DNA from 3 places in the Cellulosimicrobium sp. Marseille-Q8652 genome. Region 1 is predicted to be linked to each of the others. Evidence: riboswitches for the same ligand, from Rfam matches in the RefSeq annotation. Region 1 holds a riboswitch; each other region holds the start of a gene.
The links. Region 1 has a riboswitch for S-adenosylmethionine ahead of ACWPWV_RS08115 (methylenetetrahydrofolate reductase). Riboswitches for the same ligand answer to the same signal wherever they lie in the genome.
Positions count from the first base shown of each region.

Region 2: another riboswitch for S-adenosylmethionine. It lies ahead of ACWPWV_RS04115 (LLM class flavin-dependent oxidoreductase); the one in region 1 lies ahead of ACWPWV_RS08115 (methylenetetrahydrofolate reductase).
Region 3: another riboswitch for S-adenosylmethionine. It lies ahead of ACWPWV_RS04050 (ABC transporter substrate-binding protein); the one in region 1 lies ahead of ACWPWV_RS08115 (methylenetetrahydrofolate reductase).

Region 1 covers NZ_CBCOPS010000001.1:1,845,270-1,854,959, reverse strand. Annotated here, with positions in the region: gene ACWPWV_RS08155 (prealbumin-like fold domain-containing protein) at 1-53, opposite strand, end outside; gene ACWPWV_RS08150 (GNAT family N-acetyltransferase) at 136-693, opposite strand; gene ACWPWV_RS08145 (carbon starvation CstA family protein) at 1,055-3,154, shown strand; gene ACWPWV_RS08140 (YbdD/YjiX family protein) at 3,151-3,417, shown strand; gene ACWPWV_RS08135 (histidine kinase) at 3,548-4,774, shown strand; gene ACWPWV_RS08130 (LytR/AlgR family response regulator transcription factor) at 4,771-5,625, shown strand; gene ACWPWV_RS08125 (heavy metal transporter) at 5,622-6,107, shown strand; gene ACWPWV_RS08120 (sodium/solute symporter) at 6,104-7,624, shown strand; SAM riboswitch class I at 7,732-7,834, shown strand; gene ACWPWV_RS08115 (methylenetetrahydrofolate reductase) at 7,952-9,013, shown strand; gene metE (5-methyltetrahydropteroyltriglutamate--homocysteine S-methyltransferase) at 9,046-9,690, shown strand, end outside.
Region 2 covers NZ_CBCOPS010000001.1:935,328-945,017, reverse strand. Annotated here, with positions in the region: gene ACWPWV_RS04130 (endonuclease/exonuclease/phosphatase family protein) at 111-1,034, shown strand; gene ACWPWV_RS04125 (MMPL family transporter) at 1,083-3,716, opposite strand; gene ACWPWV_RS04120 (TetR/AcrR family transcriptional regulator) at 3,810-4,472, opposite strand; SAM riboswitch class IV at 4,642-4,732, shown strand; gene ACWPWV_RS04115 (LLM class flavin-dependent oxidoreductase) at 5,073-6,227, shown strand; gene ACWPWV_RS04110 (NtaA/DmoA family FMN-dependent monooxygenase) at 6,257-7,669, shown strand; gene ACWPWV_RS04105 (DUF1684 domain-containing protein) at 7,710-8,570, shown strand; gene ACWPWV_RS04100 (GNAT family N-acetyltransferase) at 8,567-9,151, shown strand; gene ACWPWV_RS04095 (amino acid ABC transporter permease) at 9,148-9,690, shown strand, end outside.
Region 3 covers NZ_CBCOPS010000001.1:921,193-930,882, reverse strand. Annotated here, with positions in the region: gene ACWPWV_RS04075 (nitroreductase family protein) at 1-156, shown strand, start outside; gene ACWPWV_RS04070 (LLM class flavin-dependent oxidoreductase) at 239-1,438, shown strand; gene ACWPWV_RS04065 (rhodanese-like domain-containing protein) at 1,484-1,852, shown strand; gene ACWPWV_RS04060 (LLM class flavin-dependent oxidoreductase) at 1,940-3,055, shown strand; gene ACWPWV_RS04055 (LLM class flavin-dependent oxidoreductase) at 3,148-4,245, shown strand; SAM riboswitch class IV at 4,365-4,478, shown strand; gene ACWPWV_RS04050 (ABC transporter substrate-binding protein) at 4,578-6,218, shown strand; gene ACWPWV_RS04045 (ABC transporter permease) at 6,293-7,246, shown strand; gene ACWPWV_RS04040 (ABC transporter permease) at 7,243-8,328, shown strand; gene ACWPWV_RS04035 (dipeptide ABC transporter ATP-binding protein) at 8,325-9,690, shown strand, end outside.

The DNA.
Region 1 (9,690 bases):
GCGAGCCGACGAGGGCGGGATGCCGGCACGGCCGGGGACGAGCGAGGGAGCACGGGCTGAGACCTCCGTCACGGGGGGACGGCACGAACCTAACCCGCGGTCCCCACGCACGCCCGGCGACGACCCGCGACGCGATCAGTCGATCAGACGCCCGTAGACGTACATGTCCCGCCGCTCGCCGCCGACACGCTGCCACCCCCGCAGCAACCCTTCCCGGACGAAGCCGGCGCCCTCCGCGGCGCGCCACGAGCCCTCGTTCCACGGCTCGACGAAGAGGTCCGCGCGCTGGACCCCCGGCAGGCCCAGCGCCCAGTCCGCGGCGGCCCGCAGGGCCGCTCCCGCGTAGCCGCGCCGGCGCCTGCTCGCCGCGACCCAGTACCCGATGCCGACCCGTCCGTGGTCGACGTCGCGGAGGAGGACCGAGAGCTGTCCGACGGCGCGGTCGTCCTCGGCCGTCGCGACGACGAACGAGTAGCCCACGCCGTCGGCCAGGCGTCGGCGCTGCCGGGCGACGTACGCGTCCACGGCGCAGGGGTCGGCCGTGCGGGGGACGGTGGTCACGAGAGGGATCAGCGGGTCCTGCGACGCCTCGACGACGACGTGCGCGTCGTCGGGCCGCCAGGCGCGGAGCCGGACGGGGGGCGCGTCGAGCGTCGGGGTCCGCTCGTCGACCACGCCACGGCCGTCGTCCACGGCGCCATCCTCGCGCGCACCGGCGCCGACGGCGGCAGCGACGCACCGCTCGTCGCACGCCGACCACCGTTCGTCGCACCCGCGCACCGCCCGTCCCGGCGGGGCCTCCGCGCCGGGACGTGCGGCCCTAGCCTGCTGATGTCGAACGCAACGACGCGACGCCCTGGGAGGCTCCCGTGTCATCGTCCACCCGGACCGCGGAAGGACCCGCGGCCCCCGAGCCGGAGATCGTCCCCGATCCCTCGCTCCCCCGACCGCCGTCCCCGAGGACGACCTCACCCCGCGCTGGACCCCGACGCGGATCGCGGTCTGGTCCGCGGTCGCCCTGCTCGGCGGCGTCGCGTGGGTCATGCTCGCCGTCGTGCGCGGCGAGACGGTCAACGCGATCTGGTTCGTGTTCGCCGCGGTCTGCACCTACTTCATCGCGTACCGCTTCTACTCGAAGGTCATCGAGCGGTACATCACGCGACCCGACGACCGGCGCGCGACGCCCGCCGAGGTGCGCGAGGACGGCAAGGACTACGTCCCGACCGACCGCCGCGTGCTCTACGGCCACCACTTCGCCGCGATCGCCGGCGCCGGCCCGCTCGTCGGGCCCGTGCTCGCCGCGCAGATGGGCTACCTGCCCGGCACGATCTGGATCATCGTCGGCGTGGTGCTCGCGGGAGCGGTGCAGGACTACCTCGTCCTGTTCTTCTCCATGCGCCGCGGCGGCCGGACCATCGGCCAGATGGCGCGACAGGAGCTCGGTCGCGTGGGCGGCACCGCCGCGATCGTCGCGTCGCTGCTCATCATGATCATCATCGTCGCGATCCTCGCGCTCGTGGTCGTCAACGCGCTCGGCGAGAGCCCCTGGGGCGTCTTCAGCGTCTCGATGACCATCCCCATCGCGCTGTTCATGGGCGTCTACCTGCGCTACCTGCGTCCGGGCCGCATCACGGAGGTCTCGGTCATCGGGTTCGTGCTGCTCATGGCCGCGATCATCGGCGGCGGCTGGGTCGCGGACACCGCGTGGGGCGCCGAGCTGTTCCACCTCGACCGCACGACGATCGCGATCGGCGTCATCGTCTACGGGTTCGTCGCGGCCGTGCTGCCCGTGTGGCTCCTCCTCGCGCCGCGCGACTACCTGTCGACGTTCATGAAGATCGGCGTCATCGTGGTCCTCGCCGTCGCGGTGATCGTCGTGCGGCCCGAGATCACGGTCCCTGCGATCAGCGAGTTCGCCAGCGGCGAGACGGGCCCCGTGGTCTCCGGGTCGCTGTTCCCGTTCCTCTTCGTCACGATCGCGTGCGGCGCGCTGTCCGGCTTCCACGCGCTCATCGCGTCCGGCACGACCCCGAAGCTCGTCGAGAAGGAGCGCCAGACGCGCTTCATCGGCTACGGCGGCATGCTCATGGAGTCGTTCGTCGCCATCATGGCCCTGGTCGCGGCGATCTCCATCGACCGCGGCATCTACTTCGCGATGAACTCGTCGGCCGCGGCGACCGGCGGCACGGTCGAGGGCGCGGTCGCGTTCGTCAACGGCCTGGGGCTCATGGGCGTGAACCTCACGCCCGACATGCTGACCTCGACCGCCGAGGCCGTCGGCGAGCCGTCGATCGTGTCGCGCACCGGCGGCGCCCCGACGCTCGCGCTCGGCCTCGCGACGATCATGCAGCAGCTCGTGGGCGGCACCGCGATGATGGGCTTCTGGTACCACTTCGCGATCATGTTCGAGGCGCTGTTCATCCTCACCGCGGTCGACGCCGGCACGCGCGTCGCGCGCTTCATGCTCCAGGACACGATCGGCAACGTGGCCCCGAAGTTCCGGGACGTGACGTGGCGGCCGGGCGTCTGGCTGTGCACGGCGATCATGGTCGCCGGGTGGGGGTCGATCCTGTACCTGGGCGTGACCGACCCGCTCGGCGGCATCAACACGTTCTTCCCGCTGTTCGGCATCGCGAACCAGCTCCTCGCGGCGATCGCGCTCGCCGTCGTGCTGGCGATCGTCACCAAGCGCGGCCGCAGCTACTTCCGCTGGCTGTGGATCATCGCGCTGCCGCTCGCGTTCACGGCGGTCGTGACGATCACGGCGTCGTTCGAGAAGATCTTCTCCCCCGTCCCGGCGGTCGGGTACTGGGCGCAGCACGACGCGTTCCAGGACGCGCTCGACGCGGGCGAGACGTCGTTCGGCACGGCAGGGTCCGTGGAGGCGATGGAGGCCGTCGTCCGCAACACGTTCGTCCAGGGCACCCTGTCGATCGTGTTCGTGGTCCTCGCGATCGTCGTCATGATCGCCTCGGTCGTCACGACCGTGAAGGCGCTGCGCGCCGGCGGTGGCGAGAACCACGAGGAGCCCCCGGTCGCGTCGCGACGCTACGCGCCCTCGGGGATCGTCGCGTCGGCGCCCGAGAAGGCCCTCGAGAAGGACTGGGCGGCGCTGCCGTCCGACAGGCGTCCTGTCGCGACGGGGCACCGGTGACGGTGCGACAGGACACGCAGGGCTCCGCCACGACGGTCCGAGCGACCGTCGTGGCGGGGCTCCGCACCGCGGGCCGGCGCCTGCGCGACGCCGCGCGCGCCGTCCGCTGGTACGTGCGACAGCTCATGGGCGACGACGCGTACCCCACCTACGTCGCGCACCACCGGGCCGCGCACCCGGGGTGCGACGTCGTCAGCGAGCGCGAGTTCTGGCGCGCGCGCATGGCGGACCAGGACGCCAACCCGGGGTCGCGCTGCTGCTGACGCCCTCGCGGCCGAGCACGACGCCACGCTCCGTCGACCACGACCTGAGGGTCGTCATCACGCCGATGACGGCCCTCAGGTCGTGCTCGGCGAACACCGGTCCGCGGCCGCGCCTCGTTACGATCGCTGCATGACCGGGCCCGTGCTCGCCGGCGTCGCCGTCGGCCTCGTCGTGGGCGTCCTGCTCACCGCGGGCCTCGTCCTCGCGCTCCGGTTCGCCCGCGGCACGCGCGAGCTCGGCAGCGACTCCGAGCAGGCCACGTTCCGCACGCTCCACCTCGCGTCGCGCGCCGCGACCCACCTGCGCGACGGGCTCGACGGCGACGACGTCCGCCGCGCCGCGCGCTCCCTGCGGAGCCTCCTCGGCTGCGACGCCCTGGCGATCGTCACGCGCGACGGCGTCCTGGCGCTCGACGGACCGTCGCACCTCGTGCCCGACGCGCGGCGCGTCGCCGAGCGCGTCGTCGCGACCGGTCGGCGCCAGGTCTCCACGGAGCGGGACGGGCCCGCGACGCCCGCGGCGTCGTCGGGCACGGTCGACGTGGGGTCGTACGCCGTGCGCGAGGCCGTCGGCGCGCCGGTGGTCGCGGGCGACGAGGTCGTCGGTGCCGTCGTCGCGTTCGCCGGCCGCGTGCGCCCGCCGCTCGTGCGCGCCACGGAGGAGGTCGCGCAGTGGTGCGCCGCCCAGCTCGAGCTCGGCGAGCTGGAGGCGTCGCGCACGGCGCTCGCCGAGGCCGAGCTGCGGGCGCTGCGCGCGCAGATCAGCCCGCACTTCGTCTACAACGCGCTCGGCGCGATCGCCGCGTTCATCAGCACGGACCCCGAGCGGGCCCGCGACCTCGTGCTCGACTTCGCCGACTTCACGCGGTACTCGTTCCGGGACCGCGGCGACTTCACGACGCTCGCCGACGAGCTCCGCAGCATCCACTCGTACGTCGAGCTCGAGCGCGCACGCTTCGGCGAGCGCCTCACCGTGACGCTGCGGATCGCCCCCGAGGTGCTGGCCACCACGATCCCGTTCCTGTCGGTCCAGCCGCTCGTCGAGAACGCGGTGCGGCACGGGCTCGAGCCGCGCGAGGAGGGCGGGACGATCGTCATCACCGCCCGCGCGGAGGGCACCCGGACGGAGATCACGGTCGAGGACGACGGCGTCGGCACGGACCCCGCGACGCTGCACGCCGTGCTCGTCGGGGACCGCGCGGGCCACGTCGGCCTGCGCAACGTCGACACCCGCGTGCGCCAGCTCTACGGCGACGACCACGCGCTGGAGATCGAGACCGCTCCCGGCTCCGGCACCATGGTGCGGATGCGCATCCCGCTCTCGCAGCCCCTGCACGAGACCGAGGCCCGCCCGTGACGGCACCCCCCGGCACGACGGACGGGCCGACGCTCGACGTCCTCGTCGCCGACGACGAGCGCCCGGTGCTCGACGACCTCGCCCGACTCCTCGGCGCCGACCCGCACGTCCGGTCCGTGCGCACGGCGGCCACCGGCTCGGAGGCTCTGCGCGTCCTCGCCGAGGAACGGCTCGACGCCGCGTTCCTCGACATCCACATGCCCGGCCTCAGCGGTCTGGACCTCGCGCGGGCCCTGTCGCGGTTCGCGCACCGTCCCGCCGTCGTGCTCGTCACCGCGGACGAGGCGCGCGCGCTCGAGGCCTTCGACCTCGAGGTCGTCGACTACGTCCTCAAGCCCGTGCGGCGCGAGCGGCTCGCGCGCGCCGTCGAGCGCGTCGTCGCGCGGGTCGAGGCCGAGCGGCCCGCGCCACCTGCCGCGCCGTCGTCGGACCGGCCGCCCGCACCCGACGAGGGACGCCGCGCGCCCGCGGAGGGCGGCCGGCGGCCCCCGGCCGGTGACGCGACCCCCGGCGACGAGACCCTCGCCGTGACCGTCGGCCAGACCACCCGGGTCGTGCGCCGCAGCGCCGTGCGCTGGGTCCAGGCGCAGGGCGACTACACGCGGCTCGTCACGGACACGGACTCCTACCTCGTGCGCGAGCCGATCACCGACCTCGAGGAGCGCTGGACGGAGGCCGGCTTCCTGCGCGTCCACCGCTCCTACCTCGTGCAGCGCGGCGCGGTCACCGCCGCGCGCTTCGGAGGGCCACGGCCCGTGCTCGTCGTCGCCGGCCACGAGGTGCCCGTGAGCCGCCGCATGCTCCCGGCAGTCCGGGACGCGCTGCTGCGGCCGCACCGGCGGCCGTCGTGAGCACCCCCGGCGAGGACGCCGACGGCGGCGAGCACGGGGTTCGCGCTCCACGCGTGCGCGTGCGCTCGACCGACCCCGCCCCGCCCGGCCACCCCGGTGGCCCGGGCGACCCTGGGCCCCGGCCCGACGCCGCGCCGTCGGGCACCGCCGCGCGCCCGCCCCGGGCCGTGGACACCGGAGACGACGCGACGGTCTACGCCCGGAGCCTCGCGCGCGCCCAGCTCCGGCTCGGGCTCGCGTGCGCGGGGACGTTCCTCGTCGCGGTCCTCCTGCTGGCCCTGCTCGTCACGACGACGAGCGCGCTCGACGACGTCGTCGTCGCGGGGGTTCCCCTGCCCTGGCTGGTCCACGCGTACGGCTTCTACCCCGTGATCGTGGCCTTCGCCGTCGTGTTCGCCGTCGCGGCGGCCCGCAACGAGCGGCGGTTCCGTGCGCTCGCGGAGCCCGGCGCGGCCGCGGACCAGCCCGCGGAGGACGAGTGAGCACCGCGCTGCCCCTCGTGGCCGTCGGGATGCTCCTGCTCGCGACGGTGCTCATCGGCGTCTACGGCCTGCGGATCTCCCGCACGACGAGCGACTTCTTCGTCGCGTCGCGCACGGTCCGGCCGGTGTGGAACGCGTCGGCGATCAGCGGCGAGTACCTCTCGGCCGGGACGTTCCTCGGGTTGTCCGGGCTGGCGCTGCTCGCAGGCTCCGAGGCGTTCTGGTTCCCCGTCGGGTACGCCGCGGGCTACCTGCTCGTGCTGCTGTTCGTCGCCGGGCCGCTGCGCCGCAGCGGCGCCTACACGATCCCCGACTTCGTCCAGGCGCGTCTCGACTCCGTCACCGCGCGCCGCGTGACGAGCGTCCTCGTGCTCGTCATCGGGTGGCTCTACGTGGTCCCGCAGCTGCACGGCGCGGCGCTCGTCATCGCGGCCGTCGCGCCCGTCCCGCCCTGGGTCGGCTCGGTCGGCGTCGCCGCGGTCGTGTGCGTCGTCGTCGCGGCGGGCGGCATGCGGTCCATCACCTACGTCCAGGCGTTCCAGTACTGGGTCAAGCTCACCGCCCTCGCCGTGCCGGTCGTGTTCCTGCTCCTCGCGCTCGGGGCCGACGGCGGCCCGCTCGCCGACGCCACCGCGCACGACCCGGCCGTGGTGTTCCCCCACGCGCAGGGTCCCGCCGCGACCGACGTCTACGCCACGACGTCGCTCCTGCTCGCCCTGCTGCTCGGCACGATCGGCCTCCCCCACGTCCTCGTGCGCTTCTACACGAGCCCCGACGGCGGGTCGGCGCGGCGCACGACCGTCGTCGTCATCGTCATGATCAGCCTCTTCTACATGGTGTCGAGCACGATGGGCCTCGTCGCCCGCGTCGTCGCACCGGACCTCGCCGAGCCCGGTCTCGCCGACACCGTCGTGCTCACGCTCCCGACGCGCCTCGTCGCGGGAGCGGGCGGGGAGCTGCTCGCGGCGCTGGTCGTCGCCGGGGCGTTCGCGGCGTTCCTCGGCACGTCGTCGGGGCTCGTCGTGGCGCTCGCCGGCGTGGTCAGCCAGGACCTGTTCGGCGGCACGGTCCGCTCGTTCCGGTGGTCGGCCGTCGCGTGCACCCTCGTGCCGCTGGCCGTCGCGCTCGTCACCATCCCGCAGGGCCTCGTGACGAGCGTCGGCACGGTGTTCGTGTTCGCCGCGTCCGCGCTGTCCCCGGTGATCCTGCTCGGCGTGTGGTGGCGCGGGCTCACGGCCCGCGGCGCGGTGGCCGGGATGGTCGTCGGCGCGGTGCTCTGCGCGACGGCGCTGCTCGCCTCGTCCGCGATCGGCACCGGTTACGGGGTGGCGCCGTCGGGCGGGGACGACGCCGTGCCGGGATGGGTGCGAGCGCTCCTCGGGCAGCCGGCCGCGTGGACCGTCCCGCTCGCGACGGCGACGGTCGTCGTCGTGTCGCGGCTGGACCGCCGCGGGCCGCCGCTGCGGGCCGACCGGATCCTGCGCCGGCTGCACGTGCCCGAGATCCCCCGCCGATGAGCCGCGCGCCGACCGCCGCGCGCGTCGGCCTCCCGGCCGCCCGTGACACACCCGTCTCACCTGACGAGCGCCCTCGACCGCATGGCGGATACCGCTTAGGATCGGGTGAACCATCCAGAGCGGTCGAGAGTCCTGGCTCGACGACACCGCAGCAACCCGCCGACGGAAGCCTCCCGAGGACAAAGGTGCTAACGCCAGGGTCGATGGAGTGACTATGGTCAACGAGGCATCCTTCGCGCACCGTCCGGGCCTTCCGTGCCCGACGGCGAGCGCTCCCGTCCGCACGTCGGCGCGCCCCGCCGCGCAGCCCCCGCGCGAGGTCGCGGCGTGAGCGTCGCCGACGCCGTCCGGCGCGCGCACGCCGAGACGGCGAGGCCCACGGTCTCGTTCGAGCTCATGCCGCCGCGGCGCCCGGACGCGGCGCCGAAGTTCTGGGAGACCGCGCGCCGGCTCGTCGCGACGCAGCCGGACTTCCTCTCCGTGACGTACGGCGCGGCGGGCACCGACCGCAAGACGTCGCTCGACGTCATCGGCCGGCTCCTGCACGGGACGCCCGTGCACGCGATCGCGCACCTCACGTGCGTCGGGGCGTCCCGCGAGCACGTCGAGGACGTCATCACCGACTTCCTCGACGCCGGGGTGCGGAGCTTCCTCGCGCTGCGGGGCGACCCCCCGAAGGACCAGCCGGACTGGCGGCCGGCCCCGGACGGCGTGGGGTCGAGCCTCGAGCTCGTCGCGCTCCTGCGCGAGGTCGAGGCGTCGCGCTGCGCCGCGAACCCCTCGCTCGCGCTGCGCGGCGCGGCCCGCCCCCTGACGATCGCCGTCGCGACGTTCGTCGACGGCAACCGCGACGCCGGCACGACGCGCACCCAGGAGGTGCAGCGCCTGCTCGAGAAGCAGCAGGCGGGCGCCAGCTTCGCGATCACGCAGCTGTTCTACGACGCGTCGTCGTACACCGACTTCGTCGCCGAGGCCCGTGCGGCCGGAGTGACGATCCCCGTCCTCGCCGGGCTGCTGCCCACGACGGAGCCGCGCAGGCTCCGTCGCGTCGAGGAGCTCACGGGCGTCCCTGCACCCCAGCGCCTGCTGGACGCGCTCGACGCCCTGCCCGACCCCGAGGCGCAGCACGCCTACGGGATCGCGTACTCGTCCGACCTCGCGCAGCGCGTCCTCGACGCCGGTGCGCCGGGCCTGCACGTGTACACGTTCAACAAGTACCGCGCCGCTCTTGACCTGCTCGAGGGTGTTCACCTCGGCGGCGGGACGCCCGGGACCGACGACTCGGCTGTCGTCGACCTCCCCGGCGGTCCGGACCTGGCCAGCGGGCCGTGGGTCACCGGCACCTCCCTGCCCACGACGGGCGTCGCCTCACGCGGCACACCCGTCTGACCGGTCCTCAGGACCAGCAAGAGGTTTCGATCATGACCGCTTCCGTACCCTCCCCTACCCATTTTCCGGCCGGGACCGTCCTCGGCTACCCGCGCATCGGGCGCCGGCGTGAGCTCAAGAAGGCCGTCGAGGCCTTCTGGGCCGGCCGCACGACCGCCGACGAGCTCGAGGCCACCGCGCGCGACCTGCGGATCGCGACCGTGCGGCGGCTCGTCGACCTCGGCCTCGGCGCCGACGACGCGTCCGTCCCCGGCTCGTTCTCCTCCTACGACCAGGTGCTCGACGTCGTCGCGATGCTCGGCGCCGTGCCGTCCCGGTTCGCCGGGCTCACCGACGCCGAGGGCCGGCTCGACCTCGCGGGGTACTTCGCGGTCGCTCGCGGCACCGGCGGCCAGGACTCGCGGGCACCCCTCGAGATGACCAAGTGGTTCGACACGAACTACCACTACCTCGTGCCCGAGATCGGTCCGGACACCCCGATCCGGTTCGTCGACGACCACGTCGTGCGCCAGTTCGTCGAGGCCAAGGAGGCCGGGGTCGTGACCCGGCCGGTCGTCGTCGGGCCGGTGACGTTCCTCGCGCTGTCGAAGGCCGCCGACGACGCCCCCGCCGGGTACTCGCCGCTCGACCGCCTGGACGACGTCGTCGCCGCCTACGCCGACCTGCTGCGCGCGCTC
Region 2 (9,690 bases), 910 kb from region 1:
GCAGGACGGCCGGAAGTGCCTCGCGGCCTCGGCGGCGGACCTCGGCGACGAACCGGCCGCGCGTCACGACGCCCCGTCGCCCCGGCGGCCCGGTGCTCGGGGCGGTCCTCGTGTCCCTGACGGTCGTCGTGGCCGCCATGACGCTCGTGCGGCTGGTCCCGTTCGACGCCGCGACGCCGTTCGCCCAGCTCGTGGGCATGACGCCGTGGGTCGCGGCGCTCGCCGTGCTGCTCCTCGTCGTCGTGGTGGTCGCGCGGCGACGACTGCTCACCGTGCTCGTCGCGGCGTGCGTCGTCGGGCACGCGATCTGGCTCGTGCCGTTCTTCGTCCCCGACCAGCCGGCACCTGCCGCCGGGGCGGCCCCGCTGCGCGTGCTGGGCGTCAACGCGTGGTTCGGGCAGGCCGACGCGGAGCAGGTCGTCGAGCTGGTCCGTGCCGAGGACGTGCAGGTCCTCGCCGTCGTCGAGCTGACGACGGACTTCCGCGACCGGCTCGTCGCCGCGGGCATCGACGACGTGCTGCCGCACCACGTGGACGCGAAGGTCGGGACCGGCTCGCCGGGCAGCGGGCTGTGGAGCGCGCTGCCGCTGGACGACGTCGACACGACGGACTTCTCGACGTTCGCGATGCCCGCGGCGACGGTCGAGGTCGACGGGCGCCCGGTACGGGTCACGGCCGTCCACCCCGTGCCGCCCCTGCCCGAGATCACGCACCAGTGGAAGGCCGAGCTGCTGCGGCTCACCGCGCGCGTCGAGGACGACCCGCTGCCGCAGGTGCTCGTCGGCGACTTCAACGCCACCTACGACCACGCGTCGTTCCGGAGCCTGCTCGGCGACCGCTTCCACGACGCGACGCGCAGCGCGGGCCGGGGTCTCAACCTGTCGTGGTCGGCGCGGCTCGGCACGCCCGCGCTGCTCGACCTCGACCACGTGGTGACGGACCGGGAGAACGTCGTGACCGACGTCCGCTCGGTGCAGATCACCGACAGCGACCACCGCGCGATCCTCGCGACGGTCCACGTCCCTCAGCCGTGACCGTCCCGCGAGCCTTGCCGTCCCGTGACGTGCCGGACCCCGGCTGCGTCAGCCCTTCGCGGGCTCCGGCTCGGTGGCGTCGCCCGAGGCCTGCGCCTCCGGCCCGGCCGCCACGGCGGCACCGTGCTCGTGCGGGTGCCGGCGCTCGAGCGCGGCGCCCTCGACGTCGACGTCCGGCAGGATCCTGTCGAGCCAGCGCGGCAGCCACCACGCCTTGTCGCCGGCGAGGTGCATGAGCGCCGGGACCAGCAGCATGCGGACCAGGAACGCGTCGACGAGCACGCCGAACGCGAGCGCGAAGCCGATGGGCCGGATCATCGCGCTGTGCGAGAACACGAACCCGCCGAAGACCGAGATCATGATGATCGCGGCGGCGGTCACGACGGATCGCCCGGCGCGCACGCCCTGCACGACGGCGATCCGCGCCGGCGCCCCGTGGGCGTACGCCTCGCGCATCCCCGAGCCGAGGAACAGCTGGTAGTCCATCGCGAGGCCGAAGAGGATGCCGACGAGCAGCGTGGGCAGGAAGTTGAGCACCGGACCCGGCGTCTCGACCCCGAAGACCCCGGCCAGCCAGCCCCACTGGTAGATCGCGACGACCCCGCCGAGCGCGGCGAAGTACGACAGGATGAACCCGAGCGTCGCGACCACCGGGACGAAGATCGACCGGAACACGAGCACGAGGATGATCAGCGACAGCCCCACGACGACCGCGAGGTAGATCGGCAGCGCCTGCGCGAGCTTGTCGGAGATGTCGATGTTCCCGCTCGCGGACCCTGCGACGCCGATCGTGACGTCGCCCTCGAGCAGCTCGACGTCGCGCAGGCTGTGCACGAGCTCCTCCGTCGACTCGCTCGTCGGGCCCTCGGCGGGGACGACCTGGAACGCGGCGACCGTGCGGTCCTCCGACGTGCCGATCGGGGCGACGGCGACGACGTCGTCCTGCGCGAAGAGCTCCTCGGCGACCCGCACCTGGTACTCGAGCGCCTCCTCCTCCGTGGGCGTGCCCGGGAGGTCGGCGACCACGAGGAGCGGTCCGTTCGTGCCCTCGCCGAACTTCTCGGCGACGGTCGAGTAGGCCCGGTACTGCGTGGAGTCGTGGGCCTCGGACGAGCCGTCGGGCAGGTTGGTGCGCAGGTCGAGCGCCGGGAGCGCGATCACGGCGACGGCGGCGATGCTGAGCACCACCGTCGCGAGGGCGCGCGGCGTCGACATGGGCCGCACGGGCTTCGTCGGTGCGGCGGGCGCGGCCTCGCCGGTCGCCGTGCTCGCCCCGGCGAGCCGCGCCCGCTCGCGCTTGCTGAGGATGCGCGTACCGATCATGGACAGCAGCGCGGGCGTGAGGGTCACCGCGATGAGGACCGCGATCGCGACGCACAGCGCGCCGACCGTGCCCATGAGCCCGAGGAACGGGATGCCCGTGACGTTGAGCGCGAGCAGCGCGATGAGGACCGTGGCCCCCGCGAACACGACTGCGTTGCCGGAGGTGCCGTTGGCGAGGGCGATCGACTCGAGCACCTCGTCGCCCTGCTTGAGCTGGCGCCGGTGCCTGTTGATGATGAACAGCGAGTAGTCGATCCCGACGGCGAGACCGAGCATGAGGCCGAGCACGGGGGTCACGGACGACATCTCGACGACGCCGGACAGCGACATCGCGGTGAGCGCGCCGATGCCGACGCCGATCAGGGCCGTGACGAGCGGCAGCCCGGCGCCCACGAGCGTGCCGAGCATGATCACGAGCACGACCGCCGCGACGACGAGACCGATCGCCTCGCCCACGCCGAAGACCTCCGGGACGCCGGCGGCGATGTCGGACGAGAAGTCGGTCTGCACGCCGTCGACCGGGTCGTCGGCGAAGACGGCCACGAGGTCGTCCTTGGTCGACTGCTCGATGCTCATCTGGGCCTCGGTGAAGGAGACGCTCGCGACCGCGGCGCTGCCGTCCTCGGAGACCATGCGGATGTCCGACGCCATCTCGAGCAGCGGGGCCGAGAGCTCGAGCTCGGCGGCCTGCTCCTCGAGCTGCGTGCTCTGCTCCTCGAGCGCGGCCTGCTGCTCCTCGATCGTCGCGGCCTGCGCGTCGAGCTCGGCACGCCCGGCGTCGAGCTCGGCCTGCTGGGCGTCCAGCTGGGGCGCCGCCTGGTCGGCGATGCCCGCGGCCTCGGCCTGTGCGCGGGCCTCGTCGAGCTGCGCCTGCCCGGCGTCGAGCTGCGCGCGCGCGGCGTCGAGCTGCTCCTGGCCGTCGGCGAGCTGGGTGCGCCCGGCCTCGATCTGCTCCCGCCCGTCGGCGATCTGCGTGCGGCCGTCCTCGACCTGCGCGGCCTGGTCGGCGAGCTCGGACTGCGTCGCGAACGGGTCGATCACGGTCTCGACGCCGTCGACCTCGCCCGCCGTCGCGATGCGGTCGCCGATCTCCGCCTCCTGCTCGGCGGTGAACGCCGAGCCGTCCTCGGTCTGGAAGACGATCGTGCCGCTGCCTCCCGAGGCCTCGGGGAGCTCGGACTGCAGGCGCTCCGTGACCTCGGAGGTCGGGGTGCCGGGGATCGAGAAGCTGCTCGCGAGCGTGCCCCCGAACGCGGCGAACGCCGCCCCCGCGAGGACGAGCACCGCGAGCCAGGCCGCGAGGACGGTCCGCGCCCGGCGCGCGCACGCGCGTCCGAGCCGGTAGAGGATTTCAGCCATGAGGGTCCTTCGTGAGGGAGCGGTCAGGACGGTGCGGAGGCGTTCGCCGAGGTCGGTCGTGAGGTCGTGAGGTCGTGAGGTCGTGCGGGTGCGTCAGGCGGAGCGGCCCGACGGCGCGGCGTGCCCGTGCCGGGCGCGTTCGACGAGGTGGTCCAGCAGCCCGGTCCAGACCTCGCGGGACGCGGCGTCGTCCGTGGCGCCCGTGGCCTGCCACCAGTGGCGGTGGATGACCATGATGCCGCTCATGAAGGACGCGACGAGGAGCTGCACGTCGAGCAGGTCGGCCTCGGGATGCCGTCGCGAGAGGCCCTCGACGAGCCTCTCGCTGAGGTCGGTGAACGTGCGCGCGACCATCGTCGTGACGCGCGGCGACGGCTCGGCGCAGCCCTCGCTGCCGAGCACGCGCGTCAGGTAGGCCATCGGTGCGACGAGGTCGGTCGCCCGCAGGACCGCGGCGAGCTCGTCGAAGAGCGAGCCGTCGCGGTCGTCGTCCCGGGGTGCCGTGGCGCTGGCGCCGAAGTCGTCGGCGACCGTGCCGAGCACGCGCGCGCCGACCTCGGCCACGACGTCGTCCACCGAGGAGAAGTGGTTGAAGACCGTCCGGCGGGCGACGTCGGCCCGCGCGGCGAGCTCGTCGACCGTGAACCGGGAGCCGTCCCGTTCCTCGAGGAGCGCGGCGGCGGCGTCGACGATGGCGCCCCGGTGGCGTCGTCGCAGCGCGGCGCGGCGGTCGTGCGTGGGAGGGTCGGCGAGCACCTCCCTACACTAGATGCATCGTTGCACTCGGTGCAAAATACGGCCGTGCAGCGCTAAAGTCGACAACAATGGTCCAGTATGTGGGAAGTCGGGCGTCCCGCGTTGACTCCCCTCGGGGCCCCTCGTAAGTTCCCGCTCACCGAGGCCACGACGGTCCCGGTGACGACATGGTCAAGAGCTCCGACGTCAAGCCCCGGCTCGTCGGACGGCAACCCTCCGCGCGGTGGGGTGCCCCGGGTGAGGACCAGGTCGCGCGACCCCGCCCGCCGGCGCGGTCCGCGACAACGACGCGGCGCCCGGCGACGGGCACGAAGGAGAAGGACGATGGACCTCGCACCGTCGAGCGGCGCGGCGCACCGCGCCTCGACCCGTCGACCCGTCGCCGGCCACCTCGGCGAGCGGTCACGAGGAACCCTCCTGCTCCGCTGTTGTCGCTAACCGGCTGACGGCGTCGCCACGCCGACGACGCCACCGACGGGACCGGCCCGTCCCCGGTCCGTCCCGGACCTCTCCCCGCCCCCGTGACGACTCACGGCGCGCTGACCCCTGCCCTCTCCCGGAACGCCGCGCACCCCCGCGCGCCTCGAGAACGGATGACCCATGCCCGGCACGACCTCCCGTCCCCGTCCCGTCCACCTCGGCGTCGACCTCACCGACGCGGGCGCCCACCCTGCCGCGTGGCGCACGACCGGCTCCCAGGCGCAGCGGCCCTTCGACGCCAAGCGCCTCGTCGAGCTCGTCGCCACCGCCGAGCGCGGGCTGCTCGACCTCGTCACGCTCGACGACGCGTTCTCCCTCCAGCCCGGCCGCGGTGGCGTCCGTGGGCGCCTCGACGCCGCGCTCGTCGCGTCGCGCCTCGCCCCGCGCAGCGCGGGCATCGGCCTCGTCCCGACCGTCACGACGACGCACACCGAGCCGTTCCACGTCTCCAAGGCCCTCGCGACGATCGACCACGTGAGCAACGGCCGGGCCGGGTGGCAGGTGGGCTGGTCGACGACGCCCGCCGAGGCCGCCGCGTTCGGGCGCAAGGACCCGCAGGACGAGCCGGACGCCGTCGCCGAGGCGGACGAGGTCGTCGAGGCCGTCACGCGGCTCTGGGACTCCTGGGAGGACGACGCCGAGATCCGGGACGTCTCGACGGGACGCTTCGTCGACCGGGAGAAGCTCCATCATGTCGACCACGAGGGCATCCGCTTCGCCGTCAAGGGCCCGTCGATCACGCCGCGCCCGCCGCAGGGCCAGCCGCCCGTCGTCGTGCGCGTGACCTCGCCCGCGTCCGCGGACCTCGCGGCCCGCCGGGCCGACGTCGCCCGGGTGCGGGCGACCACCCGCGACGAGGCCGTCGCGGTGCGCGAGCAGCTGCGCAGCGCCGCGTCCGACGCCGGCCGCCACCCCGACGACCTGCGCGTCCTCGTCGACGCCTACGTGGTCATCGGCGCCGACCGCGCCAGCGCGCAGGCGCGCCTCGACCTGCTCGAGGACCTCGAGGGCGTGAGCTGGGACACCGACTCCCTCACCCACGTCGGCACCGCGCGCGACCTCGCCGCGACGGTCGAGGGCTGGTCCGTCGCGGGCGCCGCCGACGGCTTCCTCCTGCGTCCGTCGTCGCTCAGCACCGACCTCGACGCGGTCGTGGACCGCGTCGTGCCGCTCCTGCAGGGCGCCGGCCTGTTCCGCACCGAGTACCCCGGCACGACGCTCCGGGACACGCTCGGGCTCGCGCGTCCCGCGAACCGCTACGCGGCCATCGCCTGACAGCGGCCCGGACGAGACAGGAGCACGGCATGAGCACCCGACCCCGCAAGCAGATCCACCTCGGCGCCCACTTCCCGGGCGTCAACAACACCACCGTCTGGAGCGACCCGCGGTCCGGCAGTCAGATCGACTTCGCGTCGTTCGAGCACCTCGCGCGCCGTGCCGAGGAGGCGAGGCTCGACTTCTTCTTCCTCGCCGAGGGTCTGCGCCTGCGCGAGCACAAGGGCCGGATCCACGACCTCGACGTGGTCGGGCGGCCCGACACCCTGCCCGTCCTCGCCGCGCTCGCCGCGGTGACGGACCGCCTCGGCCTCGCCGGGACGATCAACACGACCTTCAACGAGCCGTGGGAGCTCGCGCGCCAGTTCGCGACGCTCGACGTCCTGTCCGAGGGTCGAGCGGCGTGGAACCTCGTGACGAGCCCCGACGCGTTCACGGGTGCGAACTTCCGCCGCGGCGGCTACCTGCCGTACCCCGAGCGGTACGCGCGCGCCGCCGAGGTCGTCGAGGTGGCCCGCGCGCTGTGGGACTCGTGGGACGACGACGCCGTCCTCGCCGACCGCCTCTCGGGCGACTTCCTGCGCCCCGGTGCCGTGCGGCCGGTCGCGCACCACGGCTCGTACGCGGACGTCGTCGGCCTCTTCCCGACGCCGCGAGGTCCCCAGGGCCACCCCGTGCTGTTCCAGGCCGGCGACTCGGGCGACGGGCGCGAATTCGCCGCCGCGACCGCCGACGTCGTGTTCTCCGCGCACTCGACGTTCGACGCGGGCCGCGCGTTCTACGAGGACGTCAAGGGCCGCCTCGCCGCGCACGGGCGGGACCGGGACGAGCTGAAGATCCTGCCGGCGACGGTCGTCGTGGTCGGGGACACGCCGGCCGACGCCGAGGAGCGCGCGCGGGAGATCCGGCTCCAGCAGGTGTCGGGCCCGACGGCGATCGCGTTCCTCGAGCAGGTGTGGGGGCGCGACCTCGAGGCGTACGACCCGGAGGGGCCGTTGCCCGACGTCGAGCCCGACGTCGAGAACGTCTCCATCACGCGCGGGCGCGTGCGCCACGTCAAGGACCCGCGCACGGTCGCGGCCGCGTGGCGCGAGCAGGCCGCGGCGAACGGGTGGTCGATCCGCGAGCTCGTGATCCAGGTGACGTCGCGCGGCGGGTTCGTCGGGACGGCGCAGCAGGTCGCCGACGACATCGACCGCCACGTCCAGGAGGACGCGTCCGACGGCTTCATCCTCGTGCCGCACCTCACCCCGACGGGTCTCGACGACGTCCTCGACCGGGTCGTGCCGCTGCTCCAGGAGCGCGGCTCGTTCCGGACCGAGTACGAGGGCTCGACGCTGCGCGACCACCTCGCGCTCGTGCACCCGTCCCGACGGGCGGCGGGAGCGTCGCCCGCCGAGCACAGCACCGCCCGGACCGGTGTCACCGCGCCCGTCGGCTGACCGCCACCACCCCGCATCGCCGTCTCCCCCGGAGGACCTCATGACGACCACGCTCGACAGCACCACGACCGCCTCGACCGCCGTGGCGGAGCTCGCGGCCTGGCACGCACAGCGCGAGGAGGAGCTGAGCACGCCGCACGGGTGGCTCAGCCTCGTGGGCTACCACTGGCTCGCGAGCACGCCCGGGACGCTCCCCGGGGTGCCCGGCCTCTGGTGGGCCGACGGCGACGGCGCACACCACCTCCCCGACGACGCCGCCGTCGTCGCGCCGGACGGGAGCCCGGTGGGCACGGTCGTCGTCGACGAGGGAGGTTCGCGCGTCGCCGGGACGTACCTCCCGGCGGGCCGCGGGGCGACCGACGGGGGCGACGACCGTGGCGTCGGGACCGTCCGCGTCGCCGTCGAGGTCGTGCGGCGGACCGGGCGCTCCGCGATCCGTCTGCGCGACCCGCTCGCCCCGGCCCGGACCGGCTTCGCCGGCGTCCCGCGGTTCGCGCACGACCCCGCCTGGGTCGTCGACGCGCCGGTGCGCTGGTACGACGAGCCGAGGCCCGTCGTCGTCGGCGCTGCCCGCCCCGGTCTCGTGCACACCGTGCGCGCCGTCGGCGAGGCCGACGTCGAGCACGACGGCCGGACGGCGACGCTCGTCCTCACCGCCGGACCCGGCGGAGCGGTGACGCTCCTGTTCAGCGACGAGGCGGACGACGTCGCACCGTGGCGCGTGCTGAGCGTCGACGTGCCCGACGACGCGACGGCGTCCGCGCCCGCGACGCTGCGGCTCGACCTCAACCGCACGACGAACCTGCCGTACGCGTTCTCGGACTTCGGCACGTGCCCCGCGCCGGTCCCGGGCAACCACGTGCCGTTCGCCGTCACGGCGGGGGAGCGGGCCCCACGATGACGACCCTGACCGGCTCGACCGCGCGCCGCGAGGTGCGGTCGGTCGCGATGACCGACCCCCTCGTGCGGCCGCTCATCGACGAGCTCGCGCACGAGTACTGGACCCGCTACCAGCGCGTCCTCACGGCGGAACAGCTCCGCGAGGAGATGGAGCACTACCCCGCGCAGGACTTCGCGGCGCCGCACGGCGAGCTCGTCCTCGTCCTCGAGGACGGCGAGCCGGTCGCGGGCGGCGCGTTCCGGCGCCGGACGGAGCCTGAGCTGGGCGACGCCGCACGGCTCGCCCGGCCCGGCGCGCGCCGGGCCGACGGGACGCCCGCCGTGCGCACCGCCGAGCTCAAGCGCATCTGGACGCACTCCGCGCACCGTCGTCGCGGCCTCGCGCGCGTCGTGCTCCACGAGCTCGAGCGCCGCGCGCGCGAGCGCGGGTACCGGCGCGTCTACCTGACGACGGGACCCCGCCAGCCCGAGGCCGCCGGCCTCTACCTCGCCACGGGGTACGCGCCGCTGTTCGACACCACGGCCGAGCCGGAGGAGATCGGTCCGCTCGCGTTCGAGAAGTGGCTGGAGGTCTCGCCATGAGCACGGTCTCGCTCCCGCAGGACGAGTCGCGCCAGCTCGTGCCGCCGCCCGGCCGGCACCCGGACGAGCCGGTGCGCCCGGGGCTGCGTCTCGAGGAGCTGCGCATCGTCGGGGCACGCCACCCCGGGCGCTGGGTCGCGACGGCCGTCGTCGCCGTGCTGCTCGCGATGGTCGTCAGCTCGCTCGTCACGAACGACCGCTGGGAGTGGGGCGTCGTCGCGACGTACCTCACGTGGCCGTCGGTCCTCGAGGGCGCGTGGGCGACCATCCGGCTCACGCTCGTCGCGTCGGTCGTCGGGTTCGCGCTCGGGACGGTGCTCGCGCTCATGCGGCTCTCGCGCTCGCCGCTCCTGCAGTCGGTGTCGTGGACCTACACGTGGGTCTTCCGGTCGGTCCCGCTGCTGCTCCAGCTCCTGCTCTGGTACAACCTCGCCTACCTGTACCCCTACCTGAGCCTCGGCGTCCCGTTCGGCCCCGAGCTCGTCTACTTCGACACGCTCTCGGTGATCGACAAGTTCTGGGCCGCGATCCTGGGGCTC
Region 3 (9,690 bases), 920 kb from region 1:
GCCTACGAGGAACGCATCGAGCCGTTCTACCGCGCCGAAGGGCTCGACGGCGGGTGGCGGCACCGGGTCGTCGACCGCCTGCGGGTGCCCGGGGCGCTGCGCGGCCGCGCGCACCTGCGCAGCGCGCTCGCCGCGCTCGGGTTCCCGTCCCGCTGAGCAGCACCCGCGACCCACGGGCCGCACGACCGCACGACCGCACGACCGCCCGCGAGGCGGCACCGACACAGAGGAACCACCGATGACCGAGACCACCGCCACCGCCGGGCGCGTGCCCCTGTCCGTGCTCGACCTCGCGATCGTCCCGGAGGGGTCGACCGGGCAGGACGCCGTGCGCCGCGCCGTCGAGCTGGCGCGCGACCTCGACGCGTTCGGCTACCACCGGGTCTGGTACGCGGAGCACCACCTGTCGCCGGGTGTCGGCTCGGCGGCTCCGGCGGTGCTCGCGGCCGCCGTCGCGGCGCGCACCGAGCGGATCCGGGTGGGCAGCGGCGCGGTGCTGCTCAGCACGACGAGCCCGCTCGTCGCGGCCGAGCAGTTCGGCACGATCGCCGCCCTGCACCCCGGCCGCGTCGACCTCGGGCTCGGCCGCGCGTTCACGCCGCCGACGGGCCGCGCGGCGAGCGGGCCGGCCGCGCCGCCCGCGCCGGTGGCCGGACCGGTCGCCGGGGCGCGCGTCGTCGACGGCCTCTACGTCCCGGGCGCGCCGCCGGTCGACCACACCGACTCGGTGCTGCGCGAGCGGCTCCTCGCGCAGAAGCGCGTCGTCGGGGCCGCGCGCACGCCCGCGAGCTTCCAGGACGAGCTCGAGCTCGTCCTGGGCCTGCGCGCGGGCTCCTACCGCGACGCGGACGGCCACCCGTACGTCAGCCCGCCGGTCGAGGGCGCGGACTGGAACCTGTGGGTCCTCGCGTCGAGCCCGGGCGAGAGCGCGCGCGTCGCCGGGGCGCTCGGCCTGCCGATCGCGGCGAACTACCACGTGAGCCCGTCGAACACCCTCGAGACGGTCGCGGCCTACCGTGCGGCGTTCCGGCCGGGGGTGCTCGACGCGCCGTACGTCGTCGTCTCCGCCGACGTGCTCGTCGCGGACACGATCGAGCGGGCCCGCGCGCTCGCGACGCCGTTCGCCGACTGGGTCCTGTCGATCCGCCGCGGCGCCGCCGGTGCGATCCCCTATCCCCGCCCGGGTGTCGCGCCCGCGTGGGAGGACCGTCCGGAGGCCGAGCGCGCGACCGTCGCGGACCGCGTCGACACGCGCGTCGTCGGCGACCCGGAGACGGTCGTCTCCCGGCTCGAGACGCTGCGTCGGGCGACCGGCGCCGACGAGCTGCTCGTGACGACCGCGACCCACGACCCGGCCGACGCCCGCCGGTCCTTCGAGCTGCTCGCGGAGCACTGGTTCGCGCCGGCGCGCGTCCAGGAGCTCGCCGCCGCCCGCTGACCCCGAGATCGTCCCGACTCCCCACCCGTCCTTCGAGGAGGAAGCATGACCACCGTCCCACCCCTGCAGTCCGCCACCGACGCCGGCGCGAAGGTCGCCGCCGGCGCCCTGCTGGTCGACGTCCGCTCGGCCGCCGGGCGCGCGTCGCACGGCGACATCCCCGGCGCGACGCTCGCCGACCGCGCCGACCTCGACGCGCTCTTCGGTCCGGCGTCGGCCCCGGCCGTGTCCCTCGACACGCCCGTCGTCGTCGTGTGCGGGTCCGAGAACGGCTCCGGCCCCGTCGCCGAGGCGCTCGCCGCGCGCGGGTACACGAACGTGTCGCACGTCGCCGGGGGCTTCCCCGCGTGGCGCGTCGCCGGGCTCCCGTCGACCGCGCCGGTCGCGGCGGAGCAGCCCGCCGGACCGGCCTGAGCGGACCGCCACGACCCGCGGACACGTCCGCCTCCCGGGCGGCGCGCGCCGTCCGACGACCACCCACCCCGACCGAAGGAGACCCCCGTGCCCGTCGAGTTCCTCGGCATCGCCACGACCAACGACGCCTCGGAGACCACCGAGCGCACCACCGCCGCGTTCGACCCGGCGTACCTCGAGCGCATCGTCCGCGCGCACGAGGACAACGGGTGGACGCGCGTCCTGTTCGCCTACGGGTCCTCGGGCCCGGAGCCCGCGGCGCTCGCCGCCTACACGGCGTCGCGCCTGCAGACGATCGAGCTGCTGCTCGCGCACCGGCCCAACGTCTCCTACCCGACGTACGCGGCCAAGACGTTCGCGACCCTCGACCAGCTCTCCGGCGGGCGCCTCTCCGTGCACTTCATCACGGGCGGCAACGACCACGAGCAGGCGCGCGAGGGCGACACGCTCACGAAGGACGAGCGGTACGCGCGCACCCACGAGTACATCCAGGTCGTCAAGCAGGCGTGGTCGAGCGCCGAGCCGTTCGACCACCACGGCCCGTTCTACGACGTCGACGACTTCGTGCTCGACACCAAGCCGTTCGAGGGACGCACGCCGACGATCTCGTTCGGCGGGTCGTCGGACGCGGCGTTCCGCGTCGGCGCCGCCGAGGCGGACATCTACGCGGTGTGGGGCGAGCCGCTCGACCGCACGGCCGAGCAGATCGCGCGCGTGCACGCCGAGGCGCAGGCTGCCGGCCGTGCGACGCCCCCGCGCATCCACGCCGCGTTCCGGCCGATCGTCGCCCCCACGGAGGAGCTCGCGTGGGAGAAGGCGCGCCGCGTGCTCGACCGCATCGAGGCGCGCAAGGCCGCCGCCGGCGGGCAGCTGAGCCGCCGGCACCCGATCGACAGGCCCGAGAACGCCGGGTCGCAGCGTCTGCTCGAGATCGCCGCTCAGGGCGAGCGGTACGACACGGCCCTGTGGACGGCCACCGCGAAGGCGACGGGCGGCGCGGGCAACTCCAACGCGCTCGTCGGCACGCCCGAGCAGGTCGCCGAGGCGCTCCTCGCGTACTACGACCTCGGCGTGCGGGTGATCTCGGCTCGCGGCTACGACCTGCTCGACGACGCGGTCGACTTCGGGCGGTACGTCATCCCGCTCGTGCGCGAGGAGGTCGCGAAGCGCGACGCCGAGGCGCAGCGCGCCGACGCCGCCTGACCCCCCGACCACCCACACCGAACCGCGCAGGCAGGGGCCGGGGACCCCGAGCCCTGCCTGCGCGGCGACCCTTCAGCGAGGAGCCGTCTCCCGTGCGCTTCCAGGTGCTCGACATCGTGTTCAACCCGCCCCACCCCGTGACCGGGGAGGCGGTGGCGCCCGCCGACCGGCTGAACCGGGTCGTCGACACGGCCGTGCTGGCCGAGAACCTCGGCTTCGACTCGTTCGCCGTGGGGGAGCGGCACGCGGGCCAGGTGCTGTCGTCGGCACCGACGGTGCTCCTCGGCGCGATCGCGAGCCGCACGTCGCGCATCCTCCTGTCGACGGGTGTCACGGTGCTGTCCCTGCTCGACCCGATCCGCGTCGCGGAGGACCTCGCGACGGTCGACCAGCTCTCGCGAGGGCGGCTCGAGATCGTCATCGGCAAGGGCAACGAGGTGCTCCAATACCCGCTGCTCGGGCTCGACATCGGGAAGCAGTACGAGTACCTCGAGGAGAACTACGAGCTGCTGCGCCTCCTGCTGACGGAGGAGGACGTGTCGTGGACGGGCCGGCACCGGCACGCCCTGGAGAACGCGACGACGCTCCCGCGCCCGTTCGCGGGGCCGTTCCGGGTCTGGCACGGCTCCGCGACGTCGCAGTTCGCCGTCGACCTCGCGGCGCGGTACGGCGACCCGATCGTCAGCGCCAACGCGCTCCAGCCGCGCGAGAACTACCAGGTGCTCATCGACCGGTACCGCGAGCGGTACGCGGAGCACGGGCACGACCCGGCGTACGGGTTCGTCGGGTCGGGCTCGGGCGGGCTCTTCCTCGCCGACACGACCGAGGAGGCCGTCGAGCAGTACCGGCCCGTCTACGAGGGGCAGGTCGCCGCCGCGGCGCGGCGCGGGTACGGGCCCGACGCCGTCGGGAAGGCCCCGAGCTTCCGCACGGTCGAGGACGCCGTGGAGCGCGGGCCGGCGCTCGTGGGCTCGCCCGAGCGGGTCGCGGAGAAGATCCTCGACTACCACGCGTCGTACGGGCACGACCTGCAGTCCGTGTCGGTCAACCACCTCGTCCCGGCGACCCAGCAGGAGGACGTCCTGCGCCGGTTCGCCGAGGAGGTGGTCCCCGTGGTCCGCGCCGAGGTCACGACGGATCTCTGGGGTCCCGCCGACGCCCGTCGCGCGGCAGGCTTCACGGCCGTCTGACGACGGACCCGTCGCCCAGAGCCCCGTCGGGAGCGTCCCGCGCGAAACATCCGTCCGGCATGCGGGACGTCCGTCTCGATACTTGACCGGAACGGTCGAGATTGGTTCCGTAGGCCGCAGGTGACGAGCGTCAGCACGAAGGCCCGGCTCGCTGACCAGCAACCCTTCGACGTGACGGGGTGCTCCGGGAACGACCTGACCGCGCAGCTCCCGCTGCGGGGTAAGCACGGCCCCCGCGTGGACCCGCCGCGCCTCCGTCCCAGGGCGGGGAGCGACGTCCACCGGTGCCGACAGACCGCCGGCCACCGGCACCCCGAGGAGACAGCACGACCATGAACAGCGCACCCCACCGCCGTCGGCCCCTGACCGCCACCACGGCTGCCACCGCGGCCGCCGCGGCGGCCGGACTCCTGCTCGCCGGCTGCGGGGGCGCCGGCACGGGGACGGGCGACACCGCGGACGCCGCGTCGGCCCCGGCCGAGCCCGTCGCGGGCGGCGACCTGACCTTCGCGATCACCGTCGACTCCCACTGCATCGACCCGCAGCAGGTCGGCAACAACGACGCCATCGCCGCCGCTCGCCAGACCGTCGCCTCGCTCACGGCCCAGGACCCGGAGACCGGTGAGATCCTGCCGTGGCTCGCGGAGAGCTGGGAGGTCGACGAGAACGCGTCGAGCTACACGTTCCACCTGCGCGACGACGCGACCTACGCCGACGGCACACCGATCGACGCGGCGTCCGTGAAGACCAACTTCGACGCGATCGTGGCGCTCGGCGCGGCGGCGTCGCTCGGCTCGCAGTACCTCGTCGGCTACGAGGGGACGACGGTCGTCGACGAGAGCACCGTCACGGTCGACTTCGCCGAGCCGAGCGCGCAGTTCCTCCAGGCCACGTCGACGTTCTCGCTCGGCCTGCTCGCGCCGTCGTCGGCGGACCTGAGCGTCGAGGACCGCTGCGCCGGCGAGTTCGTGGGCTCCGGGCCGTTCGCCGTGCAGTCGTACACGCAGGACCAGGAGATCGTGCTCGAGAAGGTCGCGGGCTACGCGTGGGGCTCCGCGGCGAACGACCACACGGGCGAGGCGTACCTGGACACCGTGACGTTCAAGGTCGTCCCCGAGGCGAGCGTGCGCAGCGGCAGCTTGCAGTCCGGGCAGATCGACGCGACCGCGGCGATCTCGACCGTCGACCTGCCGCAGTTCGACGGCAACGGCTTCTGGCTGTCGTACCGCGCGAACCCGGGCGTCGTCTTCAACCTGTTCCCCAACGAGTCGAGCGCGCTCGCGGGCGACGAGGCCGTGCGGACGGCGATCTCGAAGGGCATCGACCGCGAGCAGATCGCGGACACGGTCCTCAGCGAGCAGGACGAGCCGGCGACGGGCGTGCTCTCCCACTCGACGCCGCTCTACGAGAGCATCGCCGAGGAGCTCGCGTACGACCCCGAGGGTGCGAGGAAGATCCTCGACGACGCGGGCTGGGTCGAGGGCGCCGACGGCGTGCGCGAGAAGGACGGTCAGAAGCTCTCGACGACGGTGACCTTCTGGCAGGTTCCCGAGCCGCTCGAGCTCGTGCAGCAGCAGCTCGCGCAGATCGGCGTCGACCTCCGGCTCCAGCACGTCACCGTCGCCGAGTCGCAGGCCATCAAGGAGAGCGGCGACTTCGACTTCGACTACTACAACCTCACGCGCTCCGACCCGGACGTGCTGCGCACGATCTTCTCGGCGAACGCGCGCAACATCAACCAGCGCGACGCCGCGGAGGTCGACGACCTGCTCGACCGCTCCGCCGCGTCGACCGACGCGACGGAACGACAGGAGCTCGTCACCGAGGCGTCGCGCCTGCTCGTCCAGCACGGGCACGCGATCCCGGTCTACGAGCTCTCGACGACCATCGCGGCGTCCGACAGGGTCCACGGCCTGACGTTCGAGGCGTCCTCGCGCCTCGACTTCTACGACGCCTGGGTCGTCCAGGACTGACCCGACCGGGTCCGCCTGCCCGACGCAGCGTCGTCGGGCAGGCGGACCGGACCACCACGGAAGGAGGCCGACCCATGGGCCGGTACGTCCTGCGCCGCGCCGGTCAAGGCCTGTTCGTCCTCTGGGCGGCGTTCACGATCTCGTTCTTCGTCCTGTACCTGCTGCCGAGCGACCCTGCGGCGCTCATGGCGAGCGGCGGCGGGGAGGCGGACCAGGTCGACCCCGCCCTCCTCGACGACCTCCGCGCGCAGTACGGGCTCGACCGCCCCGTGGTCGTGCAGTACCTCGACGCGCTGTGGCACGCCCTGCGCCTCGACTTCGGGGCGTCGTACACGTCGGGGGCGCCGGCGAGCCGGCTCGTGCTCGAGGCGCTCCCGGCGACGCTCACGCTCACGGCGTCGGCGCTCGTGCTGGCGGTCGTCCTCGGTGGCGGCCTCGCCGTCGCCAGCACCTTCCCCCGGGCGCGGTGGCTGCGGCACGCGCTCTCCTCGCTGCCCCCGCTGGGCGTCGCGCTCCCGACCTTCTGGGTGGGCCTGCTGCTCCTGCAGTGGTTCTCGTTCCAGCTGCCCCTGTTCCCCGCGATCGGCGACGACGGACCGATCGGCCTCGTGCTGCCCACCGTCACGCTCGCGATCCCCGCGAGCGCCTCGATCGCGCAGATCCTCGCGCGCAGCCTGCGCGGCACGCTCACCGAGCCCTACGTCGAGACGGCGCGGGCCAAGGGCGCGAGCCGCGCGCGCGTGCACTTCGCGCACGCGCTGCGGAATGCCGCGATCCCGGCGCTCACGGTGCTGGGCGTGCTCGTGGGCAGCCTCCTGGGCGGCACCGTCGTGACCGAGACCGTGTTCTCGCGGACCGGCCTCGGGCGGCTCACGGTGACCGCGGTGGACTCCCAGGACATCCCGGTGGTGCAGGCGGTCGTCGTGTTCTCGGCGCTCGTCTTCGTGGTCGTGACGCTCCTCGTCGACCTCGTGTACCCCCTGCTCGATCCGCGGATCGACGCTCGACAGAAGGTGGTGGCGGCATGAGCAGCAGGCCAGGGGTGCGGGTCGTGCTGCGCGACCCCGCACCGGACACGACCGCGGCGGCACGCGTCGCGCACCCGGCGGTGCCGGACGTCCAGGCGCCCGAGGTGCCGGACGCGCCCGAGGTGACCGGGCGGCCCGTGGCGCCCGGCGCTCCCGCCGCTCGGAGTCCGGAGGAGATCGAGATCGAGATCGCGGACCGTGCCGACGCGCGGTCCGTCATCCGGCGCGGGCTGGTGCGCGGCGCGCCGGTGCCGGGCCGCGCACGCCGCGTCGCGCGCTACCTCGTGCGGCGTCCGGGGCTCGTCCTGGCCGGCGTCGTCGTGCTCCTCGTCACGGCCTGGGCCGTGGTGCCCCAGCTCTTCACGGCGTACGACCCGCTCGTGGGCGTCCCGGCCGACCGCCTGCAGCCGCCGTCGACGACCCACCTCTTCGGGACCGACCACCTCGGGCGCGACGTGCACGCGCGCGTCGTGCACGGTGCGTCCGTGTCGCTGCTCGCGACGGTCGTCGCGGTCGCGGTGGGGCTCGTCGTGGGGTCGGCGCTCGGTCTGCTCGCCGGCTTCGTGCGCGGCTGGGTGGACGACGTGGTCGGCCGCCTCGTCGACGTCCTGCTCGCGATCCCCAGCATCCTGCTCTCGCTCGCGATCATCACGGCGCTCGGGTTCGGCACGATCAAGGTCGCGATCGCCGTCGGCATCGCGAGCGTCGCCACGTTCGCGCGCGTCATGCGCGCCGAGGTCCTGCGCACGTCGACGTCGGTGTACGTCGAGGCGGCGCGTGGTGCGGGCGTGCGCTGGTACGGCGTGCTGTGGCGGCACGTGCTGCCCAACTCGACGGGCCCGGTCGTCGCCCTCGTCGCGCTCGAGCTCGGGACGGCGGTGCTCGCGATCTCCGCGCTGAGCTTCCTCGGCTACGGCACGCCGCCACCGGCGCCGGAGTGGGGGTCGCTCGTGTCGGGCGGCCGTGACTACCTCGCCACGGCGTGGTGGCTGACGACGCTGCCCGGCCTGGTGATCGTCGCCGTCGTGCTGTCGGCGAACCGGATAGCGCGGGCCCTGGAGAGGACGGGAGACGAGTCATGACCACCACCACCGGCACCACCGAGGACGCCGCGCCCCCCGGACCGCTGCTGGAGATCGCCGGGCTCGAGGTCGCGTACCGCATGCGCGACGGCGGCACGTACCGCGCGGTGCGCGGCGTCGACCTCACCGTCGGTCGCGGCGAGGTCGTCGCTCTCGTCGGCGAGTCCGGCTCGGGCAAGAGCACGACCGCGCACGCGGCGCTGCACCTGCTCCCGCGCGGCGGCAGCGTCACCGCGGGGTCGATCCGGCTCGGTGGGCGCGACCTCGGCGCGCTCACGGAGAAGGAGTGGCAGGAGGTGCGCGGCCGCGAGCTCGGGCTCGTCCCGCAGGACCCGACGGTCTCGCTCAACCCCGTGACCCGCGTGGGCGACCAGGTCGCCGAGGTCCTCGTCATCCACGGCCTCGCACGGCGCCAGGAAGCCCGCCGGCGCGCGGTGGAGCTCCTGCGGCAGGCCGGGATCGACGACCCGGAGGCCCGTGCGCGCCAGTACCCGTCCCAGCTGTCGGGCGGCATGCGCCAGCGCGTGCTCATCGCGATCGCCGTCGCGGCCGGGCCGCGACTCCTCGTCGCGGACGAGCCCACGAGCGCGCTCGACGTCACCGTGCAGCGCCGCATCCTCGACCACCTCGACGGGCTCGTGCGCGAGCTCGGGACGGCCGTCCTCCTCATCACGCACGACCTCGGCGTCGCGGCGGACCGGGCGGACCGGATCGTCGTGCTCGAGCGCGGTGCCGTCGTCGAGGAGGGCACCGCGGACCAGGTGCTGGACGACCCGCAGCACCCGTACACGAAGCAGCTCGTCGCGGCGGCACCGAGCCTCGCGAGCGCGCGCCTCGTGGCGGCGGCCGAGCCGTCGCGTGCCGTGGCCGGGGACCGCGCGGGGGCGCACCGGGCCGCGGTGGCGGGGTCCGTCGTCGGACCGGGCGCCTCGGGTCCCGACGACACCGGCCGCGCCGACTGCGCACCCGTGCTCGAGGTCCGGGACCTGCGCAAGGAGTTCACGCTGCCGCGCGGCTCCGCGCACCGCACGCTCGTCGCGGTCGACGGCGTGAGCCTCGCCGTCGAGCGGGGCCGGACGTACGCGCTCGTGGGCGAGTCCGGCTCCGGGAAGAGCACGACGGCGCGGCTCGCGCTGCGGCTCGAGCGTCCGACGGCCGGGACGGTGCTGTTCGAGGGCGAGGACATCACCTCGGCGCGCGGGGAGCGGCTGCGCGCGCTGCGACGCGGGTTCCAGGTCGTCTACCAGTCCCCGTACGCGTCCCTCGACCCGCGGTTCACGGTCGAGCAGATCATCACCGAGCCGCTCCGGGCGTACCGCGTCGGGTCGGCGTCCGAGCGCGCCGACCGGGCGCGTGCGCTCG